Regions from separate parts of the Microbacterium sp. NPDC056569 genome, predicted to be linked through region 3. Evidence: predicted binding sites of a transcription regulator. Region 3 holds the regulator's gene; each other region holds the start of a gene.

Region 1 (3,274 bases), on a different contig from region 3:
ACTGCAGGAGCGCCACGGCGCGTTCGAGGCGATGATCGGCCACTCGTTCGGCGGGCTCGCGACCCTCGTCGGCGTCGCCGGCGGTATCGACGCCGCACGCGCCGTGACGATCGCCGCTCCCGCCGACGCCGACCTGCTGCTGAGCCAGTTCCAGGCCATGCTCCGGTACCCCGACGGGGTGGCGGCGAGCATGCGCGAGCTCTTCGCGACGCGATACTTCCCGGGGGAGCCCGACCCGTTCGCCTGGCTGTCGAGCGTTCGGCGTCCGCTTCCGGCCGGAGTTCCGCTCCTCGTCGCCCACGATCACGGCGACCGGGTGGTTCCGTTCGGCGAAGCCGGGCGGATCGTGGCCGCGAACCGAGGGGCGGAGCAGCTTGCGACGAAGGGGCTCGGGCACAACCGCATCCTCACCGACGACGCCGTGCTCGACGCCGTGCTCGATCACGTCCGCACCCCGCTCTCGGTGAGTGCGAGCGCCCTGACCCCCGAGGTCGCGCCGGCCGCGGTCGAGGAACTCGACCCGGTCTCGGTCGCGGCATAGCGCCCCGCACGTGCACAGAATCGGAGGTCTTCACGGACGCGCCGGGTTGCGGCATCCGTTCTCGGCGTGGCGCTCGGAACCTCCGATCCTGTGCGCGCGGCGGTCGACCCCCGCGATCGCCGGACGACGAGCGGCGGCTCCCGGTGAGGCGGCCCGGCCGGCTCAGAAGAGGCGAGCGGATGCCTCGGCGCCCGGCAGCGGGCGACCCGGAGTCGTCCGCATCGAGGCCGCGGCGCGTCCTCGGGACGTCACGATGATCGGCGGCGCGCTGCGCGCGTCGGCGCGGTCGGCCAGGCCCGCCACGGGTCCGCCGCGAGGATGCTCCTCCTCGGCCCGTCCGTCGAGGCCGTGGACGCGAAGCAGCGGACGCACCCTTTTCGCGAGCCAGGCGCGATAGGCCTTCGGTGCGTTCGCCGTCGCGCCCGGATACAGCCCCCGGTACGACGACACGAGTTCGGGGTGCCGCTCGGCGAGCCACTGCAGGAACCACTGCTTCGCTCCCGGCCGGAGATGCAGTGCGCCGTAGACGACCCTCACCGCGCCGGCCTCCTTGATGCGGCTGAGCGCGTGGTCGATCGCCGCGATCGAATCGGTGAGGTGCGGGATGATCGGCATCAGGAAGACCGTGACGCGGAAGCCCGCCTCGGTCGCCGCCCGCACCGTCTCGAGGCGCGCTGTCGCGTTGGGCGTGCCGGGCTCGATGAGGTGCTGGAGCTCGTCGTCGAACACCGCGATCGACATCGCGAGCGTCACGTGCACCTCGGCCGCGGCATCCCTCAGCAGCGGCAGATCCCGCCGCAGCAGCGTGCCCTTCGTGAGGATCGAGAACGGCGTGCCCGACTCCGTGAGCGCCGACACGATGCCCGGCATCAGCTTGTAGCGCCCCTCCGCGCGCTGATACGGGTCGGTGTTCGTGCCGAGCATGACCGGCTCGTGCTGCCAGCTGCCTCGCCGCAGCTCCTTCTGGAGCACCTCGGCGACGTTCACCTTCACCACGACTTGCGTGTCGAAGTCCCGCCCGGCGTCGAGCTCGAGGTACTCGTGCGTCCCCCGGGCGAAACAGTACACGCACGCATGGCTGCAGCCTCGGTAAGGGTTCACGGTCCAGTCGAACGGCATCGCCGACGCGCTCGGCACGTGGTTGAGGGCGGACTTGCAGAGCACCTCGTGGAACGTCACACCCGCGAACTCGGGGGTGGTCACCGAGCGCACCAGACCGTTCAGCTGTTCGAGGCCGGGCAGGGCCGCAGCATCCGCCACGCCCAGTTCCTGACCCTGCCACCGCATGTCTCCATGAGAACAAAGGTTCGAACTTAAGTCAAGGCGCCGCGTGCGCTCGATAGAACATCGGCAGACGGATGCCGCATTCCTGGCCAAAACCGGCGGTCTCGGGTCAGAATGGCAGACGTGACGGAGCCTGGCGGGCTCGCTACCCCCCGAGCCGCCCCCGAGACTCGTCGTGCCGCCCGAGCGATGCGCGAGGAGGTCGACCGGCGTGCCCGCGCGGCGGGAGCCACCGCCGTGCCGACGTTCGACGATGTCGTGTCGTTCGAGCTGCCGAGCGACGACTTCGTGCCGGGCTCGATCTCGGCGGGCGCGCCCTCGACTCTGCCGCTCGACTTGCGCCCGTCCGGCTCCGCGCGAGAGCGTGCGGCCTCGACACCGCACCCGGTTCCCGAGGCGCGGGTGCGCGGACGCCGGCGAGCCGTGCGCTCGCCCCGCCCCGTGGTCGGCGAGCGCCGCGCCGCGCGAGCCGCCGAACTGCTCGACATCGACGACGGCGCGCAGCCCACGCGCCACGCGCGGCCTCGCCGGCTGACCAGACGCCTGATCGTGGTCGCGGGGCTCGCCACCGGCGCCGCGCTGCTGCTCGGCTCGGCGGCGATGACCGCGATGATGCTGCCGACGGCGCCGGAGGCCCGCGCCGGCGCCGCGCTGGCGATGACGGTGCAGCCGCCCGAGATCGAGCAGCTTCCCGTCCCGCAGGTGGAGGAGTCCCCGCCGGCGGCCGACATCTGCGCGCTTCCCGACGTCACCGCCGCCGTGCAGCGCGGCGACGACGAAGCGGCGATCGTCGCGGCCGGTGGCGGCGAGGCCTTCCGCGACGCCGTCGTCGACGGGCGCGCTCCGTGCGTGGACCTCTCCGACTCGGCCCGCATCTGGACCGTCATCGACAAGATCCGTCCGGCCAGCCCGATCGACTACCGCCCCAGTGCGCTCGTGCTCCCCGACGGGGTGCGCAACATCGAGGGCGGCGCACTGCGGTCGGATGCGGCATCCGCTCTCGCCTCTCTCGTCACGGCCGCGCGCAACGCGGGAGTCGGCGAGATCGCGCTCGAGAGCGGGTTCCGCTCGTACCAGACGCAGCAGGCGACGTACGGGCGCCACTTCTCCGAGCGGGGCGAGGGCGCCGACCAGGTGAGCGCGCGGCCCGGCTACAGCGAGCACCAGCTGGGGCTCGGCGCCGATGTCGTCGCGTGCGCCGGCGCGTGCGGCACCCTCGACCAGCTCGCGGCGACGCCTCAGGGCGAGTGGGTCGCTGCGCACGCGTGGGAGCACGGCTGGATCGTCCGCTACGTCGACGGGGCGACGCCGGTGACCGGCTATCTCCCCGAGCCGTGGCACCTGCGCTACATCGGACCGGAGCTCGCCAAGGCCTATCACGATGGCGGCTGGACCTCCCTCGAGGAGTTCTTCGCCCTCGACCCGGCTCCCGACTACGCCGGCTGAGAC
Region 2 (3,274 bases), on a different contig from region 3:
GCGAGCGCTCGATGGGTTGAGACCCATGACGCGGGCTGCCTGCGCGATGCTGAACCCATCCCAGTGGACCAGAATCAACAGTTCACGAGAACGCCCGTCGAGCGCATATAGAGCGTCGCGGACCTCTTGGGCCCTCAGCTGCGTCTCGATGATGACGTCTGGCGTGTCGACCGGAGTGCGCTCCAGCAGCTCATCGCTCAGCGTGTCTGCGAGAGCGAGCTGAGCGATCCCACGTCGACGATAGTTGCGCAGCACATTGCGGGCGACGCCGAAGCACCACATCCGCGCATCCTCCTCGACCGTGGGTACCTTGGCGGCGTGCTCCCACAGCGTGAGCAAGATCTTGCCTAGAAGATCGGCGGCGTCTTCGGGGGTGAGGGTGCGGCGCTGCAGGTAGTGCAGCAGGTCTTCGCCGTTGTCGTCGACGACGATCTCGATCCAGTCGCGCAGTTCTGGTGGCGTGGGACGTCGGCTCATCACCGCAGCTGTCCCCTGCAGTCCGACGTCGAGCCAGCCGAACCGCTCTGCTGTTGTAGTTCAGGTGGGATCTCTGCCCAGATCACCCGGCTCGTTGCGAGTATGAACGTGTGAGAGTCGCGGAGTTCCTGGTTGTCCACCTCCCAGTCGTCGTTGGGCCCGGGGGCAAACGGATTGGCCATTGCTTCGTCGTAGATGCGCTGACCAATGCCGTCCCAGTCGTGGTTCTCGACAAACTCGGTGAGTTCCTCGTCAGCTTCGGTTCGGGTTGCTGGGTCGCCGAAGAAGAACCCGTATCGACAACTCACCTGGACGCCGGTGTCGGTCGTGTAGTTGATCGGGATGTTCACGACATCCACCTGCATGCCGTTCACCCACAGGCTGAGAGGAACCACCACCGCGGCACCAGCCAGCGTCAGCGCACCGACAACAAGCGTCGGAATGATGACCCGACGACGCCGCCAGAACGGCCTCCGGTTGCTGCGGATCTCCCGTTCGGCTTCCACAGACATGCCGCGGACGAGTTCCCGAACCCTGGGATCGCTCGGCGTCGCGGGGTCTGCCGCTGCGAGCTCATCGCTGATATCCATGCCCGCTCCCTTCGCGCCGCCCACACAAAGTACATGTCCCACGGACGCCAAAGCGTCTCACTGAACTCGGCGAACGATGCGGGCACGCGGGTCGCAGGCTCATAACGATCTCCTCGTGCGAGGCCCGACCGCCCCGAGACTAGGTCCATGCGACGACTCGCCTCTTCGATCGCGGCAGCCGCGGATCCTCGCGCTCACTGACTGGGTACGCATCGACGGCACCGAACAGTGCGGCGGCAATCGGCGCGCCGACGTCGTCATCGAACTGTCGGTCTCGCGAGCACAGATCGAACCAGCTCAAAGCGTCGCCCGAGGCCATGTCCTGCTCGCGCCTGACGGCCCGGAATACTTTCCCCCCTCTTCCTCGTGCAGGGTGAGCAAGACCTCGTCGCCGCCGGGCACATGCTCGCCGCCTCGCGCGTGTTCCCGAACGCGAATTCGCCATCATCCCGGCAGCCACCTCTTTCCGATGGACTCCCCCGGCATCCTCGACCCGATCCTCGTCGCGTTCCTGCGCGGGCGAGCTACCCAGCGACGGGTGAGGCCGGAATTCGACTTGAGTGCGCGGGACTGTGCGATGAGACCCGGCTCACCTGGGGATTGGAGTGTGAGATCAAATCTGGACTTTATGTTCGTGTATATCGGCGGCACAGGTCTATTGATAATAGGATAAATGTACTAGACTCGACCTATGGAACCCACCTCGCCGACGCTCGAACGCGTCGGTGGCGAGTTCGTTCTCAGAGAGCTGTTCTGGGATGCCGAGTCGGCGCAGTTCGAAATGAATCGCCGCGCGGCGCGGCAGTGCGAGTATCTCGCTGACGTGCTCGACTTTGCGCGCGCCCACCCGGAGCTGTATGTGAACGTGGACTTCGACCCGCGCCTCGCCGGAGAAGTACCACCTCTCGGTGGGGATGCCGTGCTCGCAGAGCGGTGTGCGGTTCTGGAGGCGTCTTCGCGGCTGCGGCTGACCGAGGGCGAAGTGCGGTCGTCTGCGGCCGTGGCACAGCGGGCGCGCGCCGAGCTCCCCCACGTGTGGCAGGCGGCGCGCGATGGGCTCATTTCGATCGCACACGTGAAGGCTGTGCTTGCCCAGCTTCCACTCTTCGAAGGTGTCCCCGATGTGATCGGCGGCTTCGATGAGCTGATGTGCGATATCGCACGGGCTGCCACTGTCGCGGCCACTCGCCGACAGGCTCGCCTGGTCGCCGACCGGATGACCGGGTCCACGCGGACCCAGCGGCACGCAGCCGCCTTCGCTCGTCGCACGGTGTACGTCGAGGACGTAGCCGACGGCATGTCGTGGGTGTACGCGATGGTCACGACAGATCGTGCACACGCGTTCGATCGCGAACTCTCGCTCACGGCGAAGCAGATGTCCGCGGACCAGCGCGACGGTCGCACGACAGGCCAGATCCGCGCCGATCTGTTCGCCGACCTGTTGCGCGGCCGCGACGTCACCAGAGTGAAGGCGAAGGTGCTGGTGACCGTTCCGCTCGACCGGCTCGCTCCTGAGGCGCGTGCGAGCGTACGGGACGTCCGTGCGCGCACGCCGATGGCGGGCCTGGATCTGAACAGCGACTGCCTGATCCCCGGGGTCGGGCCGATCGACGATGCCAGTGCCCGGCAGTTGCTGCTCGAGGCCGGGGCCTTCACGCGGGTCGTCACAGACCCGGTCACCGGCGTGATCTTGGACATGGACCGCAGAGCCCGCAAAGCCACTCGTGCCCAACGGGAGTGGCTGGCATTGGTGCACGGCACCTGCGCACGCGACGGCTGCGACCGCCTCGCGATCGATGGCGACATCGATCACCACTGCGCGTATCACGGCCCTGGACGCGGCCAGACCGACATCGCGAACCTCGATCCCCTGTGCGACCCTGATCACGCCGTCAAAGACACCACGCTGCTCCGACATCAGAGGCGAGAGGACGGGAGTATCGAGGTCGAGTTTCCGAGCGGGCATCGCACCACGAACCCGTTCGCGGGTCTGCGCGAGCGGGTCCGTGCGCTTCTCGACCAGATTGCGGAACCGCCGGAGGACCCGCCCTTCTGACATCCGGTACGGCGCGATCGAATCGAACCGCGATAGTCGGGTGCACGCGTTCGCGGCCCACGAGACTCGATGTCGAAGGAGGAACCGTGATCGCGATTCTCAACCGGGTCATCGAGCTCGTCGAGCTCGACCTGTCGGACGACGTCGACCT
Region 3 (3,274 bases):
GAGGCGCTCGCGGCCGGGCAGCAGCGTGAGCGCCGAACGCTCGTCGTGTGGGGCGAACTCGAAGTACGCCTCGTCGACGATGACGACGCCGTCGGTGGCCTCGTACACCGCCTCGACCACATCGAGGCCCAGCGGCGTGCCGGTCGGGTTGTTCGGCGAGCAGAGGAACGTCACGTCGGGCGAGGCATCCGAGATCTGGGATGCTGCGTCCTCCGCGTCGATCGTGTAGTCATCGGATCGGGTGCCCGAGATCCACTCCGCGCCCGTGCCGCGAGTCAGCAGGGGGTACATGGAGTACGTGGGCGTGAAGCCGAAGGCGGTGCGCCCTGGACCCGCGAACGCCTGCAGGATGTGCTGGAGCACCTCGTTCGAGCCGTTCGCCGCCCAGATCTGGTCACGGGTGAGGCCGTGGCCCAGGTAGTCGGCGAAGCCCTCGCGCAGCCCGGTGAACTCGCGGTCGGGGTAGCGGTTGACGTCGCGCAGCGCGAGCGCGATCGAGTCGAGGATGTCATCGGCGACCTCGGCCGGAACCGGATGCGTGTTCTCGTTGACGTTCAGGGCCACCGGAAGCGGCGCCTGCGGCGCGCCATAGGGCTTCTGCCCGCGGAGATCGGCGCGTAGGGGGAGGTCTTCGAGACGTGCACTCACCCCTCCCATGGTAGGCCCGCGCAGAGGGAGGACCCCGCCGCGTGACATCCCGCGACGCGGCGGCGCGACCGGCGGGCCTGGGGTGTGAGCGGCCGGGGATCAGCGCCCGTCGTCGTAGGCCGCCGGGATGGCGAGACGCTGACCCGCCTGTACGAGGACCGTGTCGAGCGCGTTGAGACGGACGATCGCGTCGACGACGTCGCGCGGGTCGTGAGCGGGCGCGACCTCTTCGGCGATCGCCCACAGCGATTCGCCGGCGGCGACGGTCACGGTGCGGAACGAGCCGACAGGAGCGCCGGCATCGCGGGAGGCGAGGGCTGCGCCGCCCCCCATCACCGCGACGGTGAGCGCGATCACCGCGGGAAGGGCTGCGAGCGCTGCCAGCACGCGTCGGCCACGAACCGTCAGGCGGAGACGCGTGGATCGCCCCGCCACCGCGCGCGAGGCGCGGTGGGCGGCGGCACCGGCGGCGCGGGCCGGCGATGGGACGGACGTCGTGAAGTCGATCGCGGTCATGCTCGTCTCCTCCTGATGGGGAGAGATTCGCATTCTCCACTCGGCCGGGAGTGGAGAATGCGAACCTCTCTTCCGAAGCTATCTTCGAGTCTGTACGATGTCAATACCGGATTCCCACGTCGATCTCTCGAACGCGACACGCGGAGAGGTTGCCTGCCTCCCGCGCGGGATCCGGATACGGTTTCGATACGAGAACCCCACCACGGGCCTCCGACATTCGAAGAAACAGCGCTCGGCGGCCGAGCGCAGGACGGAGCCGGAAGATGAGCGACGCGGCCGGGCGAGACAAGCCCCAGACCCGCCGGCGCAAGAGCCTGAGCGACAAGCAGCTCGCGATCCTCGAAGTGATCCAGCGCTCCATCGCGCGCCACGGCTACCCGCCCAGCATGCGCGAGATCGGCGACGCGGTCGGCCTCAAGTCCCTCTCGAGCGTCACGCACCAGCTCAACCAGCTCGAGCTGAGCGGCTACCTGCGTCGCGACGCGGGCAAGACCCGCGCGATGGAGGTGCTCATCGATCTGCCGGGCACCGCCACCGAGAGCCCCGCCGACACCGCGCCCTCGGTCGGCGACGCCGCACTCGTCCCCCTGGTCGGCCGCATCGCCGCGGGCGTGCCGATCACGGCCGAGCAGCAGGTGGAGGAGATCTTCCCGCTCCCCCGTCAGCTCGTCGGCAAGGGCGAGCTGTTCATGCTGAAGGTCTCGGGCGATTCGATGATCGACGCCGCGATCTGCGACGGCGACTGGGTGGTCGTGCGGTCGCAGGCGACCGCCGACAACGGCGAGATCGTCGCGGCGATGCTCGACGGGGAGGCGACCGTCAAGACGTTCCGCCAGCGCGACGGCCACACGTGGCTGCTCCCCCGCAACTCCGCGTTCGAGCCGATCCTCGGCGACGACGCCACCGTGCTCGGCAAGGTCGTGGCGGTCCTTCGCGCCGTCTGAGGCCACCGGCACGGTGCGCGCAGCCCAGGCTTCACCTGCTGCCGTTCAGCCGGAGTTCGACACCGCCCGGCGAGGAGGGTGGCGGTGGGTCACGGGCAGGCGCTATAAGGGGGGAATGACCGCCGTGACGCCCTCGCCAGACGTTCCCGACCTCCAGGCCCGCCTGGACGCGCTCGAGGCCGAGAACGCCCTCCTCCGAGCGGGCGCCGCTCCCCCACCGGCTACCGGGAGGGCGGCGAATCGTCCGGCCGGCAGCGGGTGGCGGGCGTTCTTCTCCGCACTGTGCATCGTGATCGCGTCGATCCTCGTGCCGATCTCGATCGTCACCGCCTGGGCGCGACTCGAGCTGGTCGACGAGTCCGCGTTCGTGCAGACGCTCGCGCCGCTCGCGGACGACCCCGCGGTGCAGCAGATGATCATCGACGAGACCGTCGAGGCCGTGCAGGCGCAGGTGGACTTCGAACAGCTCACGGCCGACGTCTTCGAGGGGATCGACCAGCTCGGACTCCCGCCCCGCGCCTCGCAGGCCCTCCAGCTGCTGCAGGCGCCGGCTGCCGAGGGGCTCCAGAACCTGCTGGGGCAGACCGTCACGCGCGTCGTCGAATCGGACGCCTTCGCCGATACCTGGACGGCCACGACGCGCGCCGCGCACCGCGCGCTCACCGCCGCGGCGACGTCGGACGGCGGCGGCATCGTCGTCATGAGCGATGACGGTCTCGGCATCCAGCTCGGCGCGATCGTCGAACGTGTCAAGGAGAACCTTATCGACCGCGGCGTCGGCATCGCCCAGCTGATTCCGGCCGTCGACAGGGTCATCATCATCGGCACCGGCGACACCCTCGTCACGATCCGGACCACGTACGCCCTCGCCACCGCACTCGGCTGGTGGCTGCCGATCATCACGATCGGCCTGTACGTGCTCGGCATCCTGATCGCACGCCGCCGCAGCACCGCGGTGCTCGGCTCGGGCATCGGCTTCGCACTCGGCGGCGGCGCGCTGGCGCTGGCGTTCGCCGTCGGCTACCCGGTCGTCGGGCAGACCGCCGTCCAGCTCGGGCTGTCGGCCACCGCCCTCGACGTGGTCTACCAGAGCCTCGTCGGCGCGATGCAGCAGACCGCCGCCATCGCCGTGCTGCTCGGAGTCGTCATCGCGATCCTGGGCTGGT

Evidence for each region. Region 3 encodes LexA, which represses DNA repair genes until DNA is damaged. Its sites were predicted from a motif close to TCGAACANNTGTTCGA; they were not measured.
Region 1: a site for LexA is predicted at 1,837-1,852, ahead of ACFQ7C_RS12235 (Rv2578c family radical SAM protein). Genes of this name have one in related genera too.
Region 2: a site for LexA is predicted at 1,494-1,509, ahead of ACFQ7C_RS13225 (DUF222 domain-containing protein). Genes of this name have one in related genera too.

Annotation. Positions count from the first base shown of each region.
Region 1 is NZ_JBHTUV010000009.1:121,348-124,621, forward strand. Features, by position in the region: gene ACFQ7C_RS12230 (alpha/beta hydrolase family protein) at 1-541, shown strand, start outside; gene ACFQ7C_RS12235 (Rv2578c family radical SAM protein) at 704-1,828, opposite strand; gene ACFQ7C_RS12240 (M15 family metallopeptidase) at 1,949-3,271, shown strand.
Region 2 is NZ_JBHTUV010000010.1:142,825-146,098, reverse strand. Features, by position in the region: gene ACFQ7C_RS13235 (RNA polymerase sigma factor) at 1-477, opposite strand, end outside; gene ACFQ7C_RS13230 (hypothetical protein) at 477-1,067, opposite strand; gene ACFQ7C_RS13225 (DUF222 domain-containing protein) at 1,759-3,123, shown strand; gene ACFQ7C_RS13220 (GyrI-like domain-containing protein) at 3,210-3,274, shown strand, end outside.
Region 3 is NZ_JBHTUV010000014.1:75,408-78,681, reverse strand. Features, by position in the region: gene ACFQ7C_RS16305 (histidinol-phosphate transaminase) at 1-657, opposite strand, end outside; gene ACFQ7C_RS16300 (LysM peptidoglycan-binding domain-containing protein) at 748-1,164, opposite strand; gene lexA (transcriptional repressor LexA) at 1,428-2,108, shown strand; gene ACFQ7C_RS16290 (hypothetical protein) at 2,224-3,274, shown strand, end outside.